DNA from 3 places in the Streptomyces sp. P9-A4 genome. Region 1 is predicted to be linked to each of the others. Evidence: riboswitches for the same ligand, from Rfam matches in the RefSeq annotation. Region 1 holds a riboswitch; each other region holds the start of a gene.
What was found. Region 1 has a riboswitch for cyclic di-AMP ahead of V4Y03_RS12935 (transglycosylase family protein). Riboswitches for the same ligand answer to the same signal wherever they lie in the genome.
Positions count from the first base shown of each region.

Region 2: it holds a riboswitch for cyclic di-AMP, as region 1 does, so the genes downstream of both, V4Y03_RS17850 (M23 family metallopeptidase) here and V4Y03_RS12935 (transglycosylase family protein) in region 1, are expected to answer to the same signal.
Region 3: it holds a riboswitch for cyclic di-AMP, as region 1 does, so the genes downstream of both, V4Y03_RS00295 (LysM peptidoglycan-binding domain-containing protein) here and V4Y03_RS12935 (transglycosylase family protein) in region 1, are expected to answer to the same signal.

Region 1 is NZ_JAZIFY010000001.1:2,887,316-2,891,651, reverse strand. It holds gene V4Y03_RS12940 (transglycosylase family protein) at 1-868, shown strand, start outside; cyclic di-AMP (ydaO/yuaA leader) riboswitch at 1,127-1,300, shown strand; gene V4Y03_RS12935 (transglycosylase family protein) at 1,304-2,038, shown strand; gene eno (phosphopyruvate hydratase) at 2,353-3,639, shown strand; gene V4Y03_RS12925 (FtsB family cell division protein) at 3,730-4,200, shown strand; gene V4Y03_RS12920 (DUF501 domain-containing protein) at 4,230-4,336, shown strand, end outside.
Region 2 is NZ_JAZIFY010000001.1:3,971,814-3,976,149, reverse strand. It holds gene V4Y03_RS17855 (aldo/keto reductase) at 1-749, opposite strand, end outside; gene V4Y03_RS17850 (M23 family metallopeptidase) at 847-1,974, opposite strand; cyclic di-AMP (ydaO/yuaA leader) riboswitch at 1,986-2,132, opposite strand; gene V4Y03_RS17845 (PP2C family protein-serine/threonine phosphatase) at 2,334-3,545, opposite strand; gene V4Y03_RS17840 (MFS transporter) at 3,704-4,336, opposite strand, start outside.
Region 3 is NZ_JAZIFY010000001.1:65,867-70,202, reverse strand. It holds gene V4Y03_RS00305 (universal stress protein) at 1-378, shown strand, start outside; gene V4Y03_RS00300 (alpha/beta family hydrolase) at 477-1,763, shown strand; gene V4Y03_RS00295 (LysM peptidoglycan-binding domain-containing protein) at 1,757-2,662, opposite strand; cyclic di-AMP (ydaO/yuaA leader) riboswitch at 2,672-2,841, opposite strand; gene V4Y03_RS00290 (DUF6197 family protein) at 3,193-3,825, shown strand; gene V4Y03_RS00285 (phosphocholine-specific phospholipase C) at 3,839-4,336, opposite strand, start outside.

The DNA of each region.
Region 1 (4,336 bases):
CGGCGGCCTCCAGTTCACCCAGGACAGCTGGGAGCGCCACGGCGGCCTGGCGTACGCGCCCAGCCCCGACCTGGCCAGCCGCGCCCAGCAGATCGCGGTGGCCGAGAAGGCGCTCGCGAAGGGCTCCCTGGAATGGGCCACCTGCGCGCCGATCGCCGGCCTGAAGAACGACGGCACGGCCCCCGGCGTGAACCCGGGCCCGGCCGCGCTGCCGAAGGCCCCCGCGGGACCGGTCGCCGAGTCGAACCGGACCTCGGGTCTGCCGTCCACCGGCACCGCCCAGGCGGCGCGGACGGCGGAGCGGGACGCCCGTACGGCCACGCCCGCGGCTCCCGGCGCCCCGACCGCCCCTGCGGCCCCCACCGCGCCGACGACGCCCCCGGCGGCCACGACGCCGGGCACGCCCACCGCTCCGGGCACTCCGACCACTCCCACCACGCCCGATACATCCGTTACGCCGGACACGTCCGCCACGCCCGGCGCGCCGGGCGATGGCGTGTCGTCGGCCACTCCCGGGACCGGGAAGCACCGGGGCGGGGCCGCTCCGGAGAGCGGTACGAAGTCGGGCACTTCGCCCGAATCGGGCCGACACGCCTCGACCGGCGTCGAGCTCGCGGGGGACACCGCGGCGGCGCCCACGCCTGACGCCATGAAGAATTCGGGCGCAACGGACACTTCCGGCACTTCGGGCGCGTACACCGTGCGGCCGGGTGACAGCCTGTCCGACATCGCGCGGCAGAACGAACTCCCCGGAGGGTGGACGGCGCTCTATGACGCCAACCGCCGGACCGTCGGCATCGATCCGGACCTCATCCTCCCTGGTCAGAGCCTCGACCTGACGAACGGTCCGCTCGCGAAGGCGGAGTGATTCGGGGTCAAATGTCCGGTTCTGGGCAAGTGAGACATGGGTCTCTTCGCCCCAACTGGCGTGTCTCGTCCGAGAAATCCGCTCCCGTTACCTCTCACCTGCACAAACGCCCCCAACCGGAAGGCAAGCAGGGGCGATATTTCCGCAATACGCCTCTTTGAACTTCCGGTGGGTCTGTGTCTACGGTCGTCACCGCTCGCCACCGCGGGCCCCGTCGACCGAAACGCCGAATCCTGCCGTCGGCCGATGGGAACAGTCGTCGCGTCAGCGCCGAAGGCAGGAGTGGGGGACCCAAGGTAAGTGCCGGTCCCGGCCGTTGAGAAAGACGGCCGACGACGGGCTTGGGGTGAAGCCGCGTGCAAGGACACGCGGCCGGGCAACTTTCCGGCCCGAACCCGACAGCTCACCTCACAGGCGTCGGTGAGGAGTATTTCCATGCTGTTTTCCGGTAAGGGCAAACACCGTCGTCCCTCCAAGGCCACCCAGGTCGCCACGCTCGTCGGCGTCACCGGTGTCGCCGTCGCCGCCCCGCTGATGACCGCGGGCACCGCCTCGGCCGCCACGGTCTCCGAGTGGGACCGCGTCGCCCAGTGCGAGTCCGGCGGCAACTGGTCCATCAACACGGGCAACGGCTACTACGGCGGCCTCCAGTTCTCGGCCTCCACCTGGGCCGCGTACGGCGGCACCGCCTACGCCTCGACCGCCAACCAGGCGTCGAAGTCCCAGCAGATCGCCATCGGCGAGAAGGTCCTCGCGGGCCAGGGCAAGGGTGCCTGGCCGAGCTGTGGCGTGGGCCTCTCCGGTGCCTCCTACGACGGCGGCGCCGCCGAGAGCACCCCGAAGACCGCCACCCAGCAGCCGCGCCAGCAGCCGAAGCAGGAGCGGAAGGCCGAGCAGCCGACCACCCGCAGCGAGCAGCGCCAGGCCCCGAAGAAGGCCGCGCAGCAGCAGGCCGCGCCGAAGGCCGCCAAGCAGACCGTCACCACCCCGGCCGGCAAGACGGTCAAGAAGGGCGACGGCGAGTACAAGGTCGCGGCCGGCGACACCCTCAGCAAGATCGCCCAGGCGCACGGCGTCAAGGGCGGCTGGGCCAAGCTCTTCGAGCTGAACAAGGACGTCGTCGAGAACGCCGACCTTATCTACCCGGGCCAGCAGCTCCACCTGAAGTAAGGCCCGGCGGTCCCGGTGAGTCCGGCGGCTCACATGGACCTCACGACCCTCCCGCGGTGACCACCCCGGCCCGACGCGCCCTCCCCCCGTGCGCGTCGGGCCGGGGTTCCCCCGTTCCGGGGGCGCTTTTTGTGGTTACTGTCCAGTAGATCCGGGGTCCTTCGTCCCGAGATACATGCCCTTGGGTCCTTTTTCGTCCCAGGGGGCGGGCGCCCGGCTGGCCGGAGGCTCCGAGCCGGTTAGGCTCTTGTCGCAAGGCCGGTCGACCCTGCGCCGGCCATGCGTCACATCCAGCGTCACATCCCAAAAAGGAGATGCTCGTGCCGTCCATCGACGTCGTCGTAGCCCGGGAAATCCTGGACTCCCGAGGCAACCCCACGGTCGAGGTCGAGGTCGGCCTCGACGACGGCAGCACCGGTCGTGCTGCTGTTCCGTCCGGCGCCTCCACCGGTGCGTTCGAGGCCATCGAGCTTCGCGACGGTGACCCGAACCGCTACATGGGCAAGGGTGTCGAGAAGGCCGTCCTCGCCGTCATCGAGCAGATCGGCCCGGAGCTCGTCGGCTACGACGCCACCGAGCAGCGCCTGATCGACCAGGCCATGTTCGACCTGGACGCCACCGAGAACAAGGGCTCGCTCGGCGCCAACGCCATCCTCGGCGTCTCCCTCGCCGTCGCGCACGCCGCGTCCGAGGCCTCGGACCTCCCGCTCTTCCGCTACCTCGGCGGCCCGAACGCGCACCTGCTGCCCGTTCCGATGATGAACATCCTGAACGGTGGGTCGCACGCCGACTCCAACGTCGACATCCAGGAGTTCATGATCGCCCCGATCGGCGCGGAGTCCTTCTCCGAGGCCCTCCGCTGGGGCGCCGAGATCTACCACACGCTCAAGGGTGTGCTGAAGCGCAAGGGCCTCTCCACCGGCCTCGGCGACGAGGGCGGCTTCGCCCCGAACCTCGAGTCGAACCGCGCCGCCCTCGACCTCATCGTCGAGGCCATCAAGGAGGCCGGCTACACCCCGGGCTCCGACGTCGCGCTCGCGCTCGACGTCGCCGCGTCCGAGTTCTACAAGGACGGCAAGTACGAGTTCGAGGGCAAGTCCCGCTCGGCCGCCGAGATGACCGAGTACTACGAGGAGCTCGTCTCCGCGTACCCGATGGTCTCCATCGAGGACCCGCTGTTCGAGGACGACTGGGCGGGCTGGAAGGTCCTCACCGACAAGCTGGGCGCCAAGGTCCAGATCGTCGGCGACGACCTCTTCGTCACCAACCCGGAGCGTCTGGCCCGCGGCATCGAGGAGGGCACCGCGAACGCCCTCCTGGTCAAGGTCAACCAGATCGGCTCGCTGACCGAGACGCTGGACGCCGTCGAGCTGGCCCAGCGCAACGGCTTCAAGTGCATGATGTCCCACCGCTCCGGCGAGACCGAGGACGTCACCATCGCCGACCTCGCCGTCGCGGTGAACTGCGGCCAGATCAAGACCGGCGCCCCGGCCCGCTCGGACCGCGTCGCCAAGTACAACCAGCTGCTGCGCATCGAGGAGATCCTCGACGACGCCGCGGTCTACGCCGGCCGCAGCGCCTTCCCGCGCTTCAAGGGCTGACCTGCCCCGACGCTGTAGATACGTCCGTCCCCGCACTCGGTCCCGTACCGTGTGCGGGGACGTCCGCGTGAACAGGGGAGGCGACACGACATGGCCGCGAAGGACCGGGACCGGTTCTCGACCGCGACCCGGATCAGACTGCTCGGCGAGCAGACCGCCGCCCGTGTCTACCGCTCCCAGACCCGCCGTCAGGCCCGCCGCTCCCGGCTCACCGGCCGCGCGGCCTTCCTCGCACTGGTCGTCTGCTCCCTCGTCGTGGCGCTCGCCTACCCCATGCGGAGCTACGTCTCCCAGCAGGGCGAGATCGCCGACCAGGAGCGCAAGGCCGCCGAGGCCGCCCGGCGGGTCGAGGAACTCAGGGACGAGAAGGCCCGCCTCCAGGACCCGGCCTACGTCCGCCGCCTCGCCCGCGAGCACCTGCACTACCTGATGCCCGGCGAGACCGGTTTCACCGTGAACGACCCCGGCGCGGAGCAACGGCCCCGCACCGACCAGGGCGCGGCGGACCGCCCCTGGTACGACAACCTCTGGGACGGCGTCGACCACGCCGACCGTCCCTGACCCCTCCTCCGCGACACAGCAAGGCAGACATGGACACGCCCCCTCCGCAGACCGAACGCACCGAGCCCACCGAGAAGGACATCGCCGCCTTCGAGCTCCAGCTCGGCCGGCCGCCCCGCGGCCTGCGCGCCATCGC
Region 2 (4,336 bases), 1.1 Mb from region 1:
GAGAGCACGGCCCTGCCCCGCTCGGTGTCCAGGTGCCCGCCGGCCCCGGCGGCGCGGACGCTGTCGACGGTGGTGCCGGGGCGGTACTTGCCGGTGAGGAAACCGGCCGCGAGGCCGTAGTACGGGACGGCGGAGAGCCCGGCCCGCTCGACGGTCTCCAGGAGGGGGCCCTCGTAGGTGTCGCGGGAGACCAGGTTGTAGTGCGGCTGGAGGGCCACATAACGGGCCAGACCCTCGGACTCGGCGAAGTCGAGGGAGGCGCGCAGCCGCTCCGGGGAGATGTTGGAGGCGGCGACGGCGCGCACCTTGCCGTCCTTCACCAGCTGGTCGAGCGCGGTGACGATCTCCTCCACGGGCACCGACTCGTCGTCGAAGTGCGTGTAGTAGAGGTCGATGTGATCGGTGCCGAGGCGGCGCAGCGACTCCTCCGCACCGGCCTTGATGGTGGTGGCGGAGAGCCCCTTGAAGTGGGGGTGGGCGCCGACCTTGGTGGCGACGACGATGTCCTCGCGGTTGCCGCGGGAGGCGAGCCAGCGGCCGATGACCGTCTCGGACTCGCCGCCCTCGTTGCCCTCGGCCCAGGCGGAGTAGACATCGGCGGAGTCGACGAAGTTGCCGCCCGCGGCGGCGTAGGCGTCGAGGACGGCGAAGGACTGCGCCTCGTCGGCGGTCCAGCCGAAGACGTTGCCGCCCAGGGCGAGGGGGAAGACGTGCAGGTCGGAGCTGCCCAGCGGGCGGAGAGAGGTCATGATCGGTCAACCTTCCGCGCCGCCGGGCGTATTCCGTACGGGCTCCGGGGCGCATTCCGTAGGGGATGCGCCCCGGGCCCCTACGGGGTCCCCGACCTCAGAGGGTGAGGCCCTTGGAGCGGAGCCAGTCCGCCGGGTCGATGCCGTCGCCGCCGGGCGTGTGCACCTCCATGTGGAGGTGGGCGCCGGTGACGTTGCCGGTGGCGCCGACGCGGCCGATGGTCTCGCCGGTGCCCACGGTCTGGCCCACGCCGACCGTCATGGACGAGAGGTGGCAGTACCAGACCTCGGTGCCGTCCGACAGCTCCAGGACGATCCGGTAGCCGTACGAGCCGGACCAGCCCGCGGACTTCACGGTCGCGCCGTGCACCGCCTTGAGCGGGGTGCCGGTGGGAGCGGCGAAGTCGAGGCCGGTGTGGTGGCCGGAGGACCACATCGAGCCGGACTGCATGTACGTGGCGGTGAGGGTGTAGGAGGAGACGGGCAGCGAGTAGCTCGCGGCCAGCGCGGCAAGCCGCTCGGCCTCCGCCTTCGCCCTGGCCGCCGCCTCCGCCTTGGCCTTCGCTTCCGCCTCGGCCTTCGCCTTGGCCTCGGCCGCCGCCTTCTCCGCCGCGTCGGCCTTGGCCGCCGCCTCGGCCGCGGCCTTCTCGGCCGCCGCCTTCTCCGCCGCGGCCATGTCGGCCGCGTCGGCGGAGGCCTGCTGCTGCTCGGCCTGCTGGAGGATGCGGGCGCGCAGGGCCTCGCCCGCGTCGCCGGTGCCGACCGCGGTCCTGTCGAGCTGCTCGGCCCCCGCACCCTGCTGGGTGTCGGCGCCCTGCTGCTCGTCGAGGGTGGTGTACGTGGCGGCGGTCAGCGGGTTCGGGTTGGCGCGGGCCGCGCTGACCGTCTCGGGGGTCTCGTCGGGGAGGAGGTCGCCGACGCCCGGGAGGTCGTGGGCGTCCGGGAGTCCGAGGTCCGGGAGGTCGGGAAGGTCCGGAAGCGAGATCGCGACCGGGGGCTTCTCCTGCGCGGTGGCGAGGCCGCCGGCGCCGACGGCGGCGATGACACCGACGCCGAGGACGGTGGAGGAACGGGCGAAGTTGGAGCGCTGCTTGACGACCCGGTGCCGGCCGCCGGCGCGGAGGGATCCCTCGGTGGGGTTCCACTCGGTGTCCGGGGCGGCGGGACCCGCACCACCACCGAAGGCATCGAAGGGGGCTTCGGGTACGGGAGTGTTGGACGCCACGAAGGCGCGCTCCTTTCCTTCCTTCTCGCCTACCGGGTTAGCTGACGGGTTCGGAGCAGGAAGGTCTCCTACGGGCACGCTCGCACAGGTGCGAAAGGCCCGATTCACCCCAAGTAGTGGTTCCCCGGTTCCTCTTCAGGATTCGGCGCGCGCGCACGGTGCCGCCTCTTGCGACGGCTGAAACGACCGCGCTGCGTTATCGAACGTTAATAGACAGGGGCTCCCGATTCCAAGCCGTCCCTCTTGATCATTCATTGAAATGGTAGAGAATGGCCCGAGTTGACCCCGCTTCAGAAAGGGGCCGCGGAAGCCGAGCGATCTGACGTTATGTCAATTGTTATCGCAGCGACACCCCGCGACTACGAGCGGTGACCGGGCCCGCCCGGCGGCACCACCGGCATCGTCCGCCGCCGCCCCTGCTGCCCCTCCGACGGACGGCTCACCGCGAGCAGCGCCATGTCGTCCGTCGACCCGCCGCCCGTGTGCAGCCGTACGTCGTCCGCGAGCGCGTCGAGCAGTTCCTCGGGACCCGGGAAGATCCGGCCGGCGAGCCGCGACACCGGGTCGTAGAAGACGCCCGCAGCGTCCCGCGCCTCGGAGAGGCCGTCGGTGTAGAAGAGCAGCGTCGCGCCCGGCGGGAACGGCCGCGCCTCGGCCCGGTCCGGCCACCCCGCGAGATCGCCCATGCCCAGCGGCAGCGCGGGCTCGCCCGGCTCCAGCGAGTCGAGCCGCCCGTCGCCGTACAGCATCAGCGGGGGCGGGTGGCCGCGGTTGACCACCCGTACGAAACCGCCGAAGGTGCCGCTGCCGTCACCGCGCGGGATCTCGGCGAGGACGGCGGTGGTGAACCCCTCGAAGGCGTCGAGCCCGTCCCTGCGGGTGCCCTCCCGGGTCAGCGCCCGTTCGAGGCGCTGCGCCACGCCCTCCAGGTTCCGTTCCTGCTCGGCCGCCTCCCGGAACGCCCCGATGACGACGGCGACCGCCTCGACCGCCTCCATGCCCTTGCCCCTGACGTCCCCGAGGACGAGCCGCACCCCGTAGGGGGTGTCCTGGACGGCGAACAGGTCGCCGCCGATGAACGCGTCCGCGTGCGCCGCCTCGTAACGCGCCGCGCACTGCAGCCCGCCGATCCGCTCGGCGGGCGTCGGCAGCACCGCCTTCTGCGCGGCCTCGGCGATGACCCGCGCCGAGGCGAGCCGTTCGCCGCTGCGGCGCACGACCCGGTTGATGAGGAGGGCGAGCGCGGAGACGGTGACGACGGTCAGGGTCTCGGTGAGGGCCGGCACATCGTCCGCGGTGCCGTTGGAGAGGTGCAGCCCGACGGAGGCGAGGACGGCGGCGATCCCGGTGAGCAGCGTCGTGAGCATCGAGAAGAAGGGCGCGGCAATCAGCGGGGCGGCGGCGAGCATCGGCGAGGCGGTGTACGGATCCGGCGTCGCCACGTCGAACACGACACCGCCCACGATGAGCAGCGGGGGCAGCGCGCGGATGAACCGCCGGGCACCGCCGTACTCGGGACGGCCCTCGCCGCCCCGCCGCCTGCCGCCCGCCGCTCCTAGGGGGTGCCCCACCTGTGGTCTCCTGCCCGGTCCGTACCCGGCCGCGGTCCGCACCGCGCCCTCCCAGGGTGGCCGCCGCCCCGGAGGGCGGCGACTTCCACGGGGCCGACTGGCGTACGGACGGGGCGGCGGGCGGGCGGGGTGGACGCTCAGACCCTCGGCCCCGCTGCTCAGTCCGCCGGGGCGGGTTCCTCCGCCAGGCGCCCGCCCCGGGCGAGCAGCGCCATCGCCCCCGCGCACCCCAGGCCCACCGCGCACAGCGCGAGCCACGGCAGCGCCGACCACCCGGTCACGTCGAGCAGCGCGCCCGTGCCCAGGTTCCCGAGAGTGATCCCGATCCCGCACACCGTGTTGTAGAGCCCGTAGTGGGTGGCCACCCAGCGCCCCCGGGACAGCGCGACGACGGTGTCCATCTCGTAGGGGTAGAGCACCGCGTTCGCCACCGCCAGGACCGCCGCGCACAGCAGCAGCCCCACCGGCCCCCGGCCGAGCGCGGCCGGGACCAGGAACGCGCCGCCCATCAGGGCGAGCCCGAGGACCAGACACCGTTCCCGGCTCAGCCGCCGCTTGCACCAGGCGGTGATCCGCAGCTGCCCGGCGAGCGCGACCAGCGCCGAGACGACGAAGAGCGCGGTCGTGGGGCCCGTCCCGCCGGCCGCGAGCGGCAGCGCCAGATAGACCTGGAAGGACAGCACGTACGAGCCGGTCATCGCGAGCGAGAACAGCCAGAAGGTGCGGTGGGCGAGGACCGTGCGGAACTGCCCCCGCGCCTCCCCGGCCCGCGCCGCCTTCCCCGCCCTTAC
Region 3 (4,336 bases), 2.8 Mb from region 1:
GACGCGGCCGTCGAGTTCGCCTTCGCCGAGGCCGCGGCCCGGGGCGCCGAACTGCTCGCGGTGCACGCCTGGACCCCGACGACCGGCCCCGCCGACCTCACCCCGCTCTTCCACGGCACGGAGGAGATCCGGGGCGAGGAGGGGCGCGTCCTCGACGGGGCGCTCGCGGCGGCGGTGGCCCGGCGGCCCGGCCTCCCGGTCGAGCGGCGCCTCGTACGGGGCAGGACCCGCCCGGTCCTGCTCGCGGAGAGCGCCGACGCCCAGCTCGTGGTGACGGGCGCCCGGGGGCGCGGCGGATTCGCCGGGCTGCTGCTCGGCTCGGTCAGCCAGGCCCTGCTGCACCACGCGGAGTGCCCGGTCGCCGTCGTCCGGGGGTGACCCCGGCGCCGACGCGTCTACCCTGGAGACACGGGCAGGGGACGGACGGACCGTTTCGCCCCGTTGCCCGGAGCCGCGTGACGGAAGGGCGGCCGAGGATGTTCTTCAGCGATCGCACGGACGCGGGACGCCGGCTCGCGGCCCGCCTCGACCGGTTCAAGGGCGACGACGTCGTGGTGCTCGGTCTTCCGCGCGGGGGAGTGCCGGTGGCCGCGGAGGTCGCCGACGCCCTCGGCGCACCGCTGGACATCTGTCTCGTACGCAAGCTGGGCGTGCCCCGGCAGCCGGAGCTGGCGATGGGCGCGCTCGGCGAGGGCGGCGTACGGGTGCTCAACGAACGGGTGCTGCGGGAGGCCGGGGTCGACGAGCGCGAACTCGCCGCCGTGGAGGAGCGCGAGCAGCTCGAACTGGAGCAGCGCGGTCGCCGCTACCGGGGGAGCAGACCGGCCGTGCCCCTGGAGGGGCGCACGGTCCTGATCGTCGACGACGGGCTCGCCACCGGCGCCACCGCCCTCGCGGCCTGCCGGGTGGTACGGGCCAGGGGCGCCGCCCGGATCGTGCTCGCTGTCCCGGTCGCACCGCACGGCTGGACGGCCCGTCTCGGCGGCGAGGCCGACGAGACGGTGAGCGTCCGTACGCCGGAACCGTTCTACGCTATCGGCCAGTTCTATCAGGACTTCTCCCAGACCCCCGACGCCGAGGTGGTCGCCTGTCTCGACCGGATCCGCGCCGCGCACGACCCGGTCGTCCAGGACGCGGACGTCCGCGTCCCGCTCCCCGGGGTCACCCTCGCCGGGCGGCTCGCGGTGCCCGAAGGCGCCACCGGCATCGTCCTGTTCGCCCACGGCAGCGGCAGCGGCCGGCACAGTCCACGCAACCGTGCCGTCGCCGCCGCGCTCAACCGGGCGGGCCTCGGCACGCTCCTGTTCGACCTGCTGACCGAGGCCGAGGCGGTCGACCGGGCCCATGTCTTCGACACCCCGCTGCTCGCCGGCCGGCTCGCCGGAGCCACGGAATGGCTGGCCGGGGAGCCGGTCAGCGACGGCCTGCCGCTCGGGTACTTCGGGGCCAGTACGGGAGCGGCCGCCGCGCTGTGGGCGGCGGGCGATCCGTCCTCGCAGGTGGCCGCGGTCGTCTCGCGTGGCGGCCGGCCGGACCTCGCGGCCGACCACCTGGCGCGGGTCCGCGCGCCGACGCTGCTCGTGGTCGGAGGCAGGGACGCGCTGGTCCTCGACCTCAACCGGCGGGCGCGGTCGCTGCTGCGCTGCGAGAGCAGGCTCGAGGTCGTGGAGGGCGCCACCCATCTGTTCGAGGAGCCGGGCGCCCTGGAGGAGGTGGCGGAGCTCGCCACCTCCTGGTTCACCGGGCACTTCCGGGATCAGTAGGCGCCGTTGACGTTGTCGATGGAGCCGTAGCGGTCGGCCGCGTAGTTGCAGGCGGCGGTGATGTTGGCGACCGGGTCGAACAGGTCCAGGGCCGTACCGGGCACGTGGTAGGCCTGGAAGGTCGGCTCGATGACCTGGAGCAGACCCTTGGAGGGCGTGCCGGCCGACGCGTTGGAGTCCCAGAGGTTGATGGCCTGGGGGTTGCCCGAGGACTCGCGCATCACATTGCGGAGGATGCCGTCGTACGAGCCGGGGATGCCGTGCTGGGCCATGATGTCCAGCGACTCCCGGATCCAGCCGTCGAGGTTGTCGGCGTACCGGGTGGCCGCGGCAGGGGCGGCCTGGACGGCGGCCGGAGCGGCGACGGGCAGGGCCTGGGTGGCGGAGGCGCCCGTGCCGGTGGCGACGGCGGCGGTGACGGGGGCGGGGGCGGCCCGGCGCTCGGAGCGACTCGCCCGCTCGGTGGTCGCGGAGGACTTCTTCGCCTGCGCGGGGGCGGCCTTCGCGGAATCCCGACGAATCGTCAGTTCAAGTCCCGGATGAATAAGTGACGGATTGTCACCCACAGTCGCCCTGTTGGCCCGGTAAAGGTCCTTCCAGCCGCCCTGAATTCCCTTCTTCTTGGCGATCAGGGAAAGCGAGTCGCCACCGACGACGGTGTAGGTGCGTGCGGTGGCGGGGGCTGCCGGAGCCTTGGCCGGTGCCGCGAGGGCGGCCGGAGCGGCGGGGGCGGCGACGGCGCGCACGGCGATTTCCGGTGCTGCCGAGACGGGCGCGGCACTGGCTCCCGCGGGGGCGATCAGGGGCAGGGCGATGGCGGCCCCACCCGTCCCGACCAGCGCCCATCCACGGGAGACGGGGTTGCGGCGGGTGCGGCGGTGTTTGGCGACTGCAGGCATGACGGTGTCCTCTCCGGCGCCTGCGGGGTGAGCTGTCGGGTTCGGACGGGAGATGTCCGGCCGCGCGCACGCGGCTGCACCCCGAGCCGTCCCGGAATCCGGGTCGGCGTATTCGTGGGTCCCCCGCTCCTGCCGTCGGGTGAAAAGGGAGGTATTTCGAGCGGTGGCAGGATTCGGCGATCCGCTCGAATGGAGGTGACCGTAGGCCAGTAATGCGATGGAGAACAAGAGGGCCGGAGCGATGGCCTCCGTGAAGGATCACGGAATTCACGTAATTCAAGATCGACGGGAACTCGTCGCCGTGGAACTCCCTTGTCCGGCACGGCCTCGGCGGGCGACGGCCGGAGGGGCGTGTCCGGAAAAGTGAGTCGCGTCACCAGGTGTTCAATGTCCGAATATGTGAGGTAATTCGGTTAATGGGGAATCGTGCCGTAAAGACCTACTGGAGGTGCGTACAGGGCGGGGTAAAAGTCGCAAACCAGACATTCTTCCTGAAAGATGGGAGCGACCCCGACCGAGGAGCCGCCCGGATGTCGCCCTCCACCCCCCTGCTCAGCCCGGACACCCTCGACCGCGAGGCCGTCGCGCTCTACGAGAGCGCGACCTGGCAGCGGATCGTCACGGACTGGACCCCCGCGCCCACGGCCGCCCCCGCCCCCGCGCCCACGGCCGTACCGGCGCCGGACGTGGAGCGATGGAGACGGCTGCTCACCGTCCCGGTGGACCGCCTCGTCGCCGACGCGCTCGACGCGCTCCCCCCGCCCCTGCCCGTCGAGCGCCGCCTCCCCGGCCGGCTCGGGGCGGTCCTGCCCGACCGGCTGCACTCCTGGCGCCGCATCGGACAGCCCGAGCTGCGCCCCTCCGTCCACCTCGGCTACGCGCGCCTGGTGCTGACGGAGTGGGGCTGGCAGAACGCCCCCTACAAGCTGCGCGACGCCCGGGGAGCCCGGTGCGTCTGCGGCGCCCTGCTGGCCGCCCACCGCCTCGGCTACGGCGGTGCGACGACGATGAACGAGGCCGCCGCCTGGATCATGACCGAGCTGCGCTCGCGCGGCTGGCACGAGCTGATCGGGCCGTGGAACCGGGCCCCCGGCCGTACGGCGGCCGACGCGGTGGCCCTGCTCGATGCCACGATCCACCGCGCCGCGCTCGCGGGCCGCTGACGCGGCCCCGGACTCACCCGCTGATGCTCGGCGCCCCGGTCTCGATGTGGCCGGTGTACCGGCGCGACCAGGTCCCGTCGATGTCGGCGAGGACCGTGAAGTCGTACCAGCCGTTGGTGTACGCCACCGCGTTGAAGAAGTCCTCGCGGGTGGAGTTCGCCGGGACGGTGTACGTCCACGGGCCGTCCGTACGGTAGGCGTTCGAGCGGACGGTGAAGGTCACCGGCCCGGCCGAGGTGTTGCTCAGCTTGAAGTAGAGGGCCGTCCTGCCCGTGCCCGGTTCGGTCGCGAACCGGGCCGCCACCTCGATGGCCTTGCCCGCCTTGGACGCGTCGCCGATGAAGCGGCGCAGGAAGCGGTTGGGGCCCATCATCGAGATGTCGTACTTGCCGGAACCCGACCCGAGGCCGATGTTGAAGTAGTCGGACGCGGTGGCGCCGGCGTCGACCGTGTACTGCCAGGCGGCCGTGTCGCGGTACTGGTGGGGGTGGATCGAGAAGTGCGCCGCCCG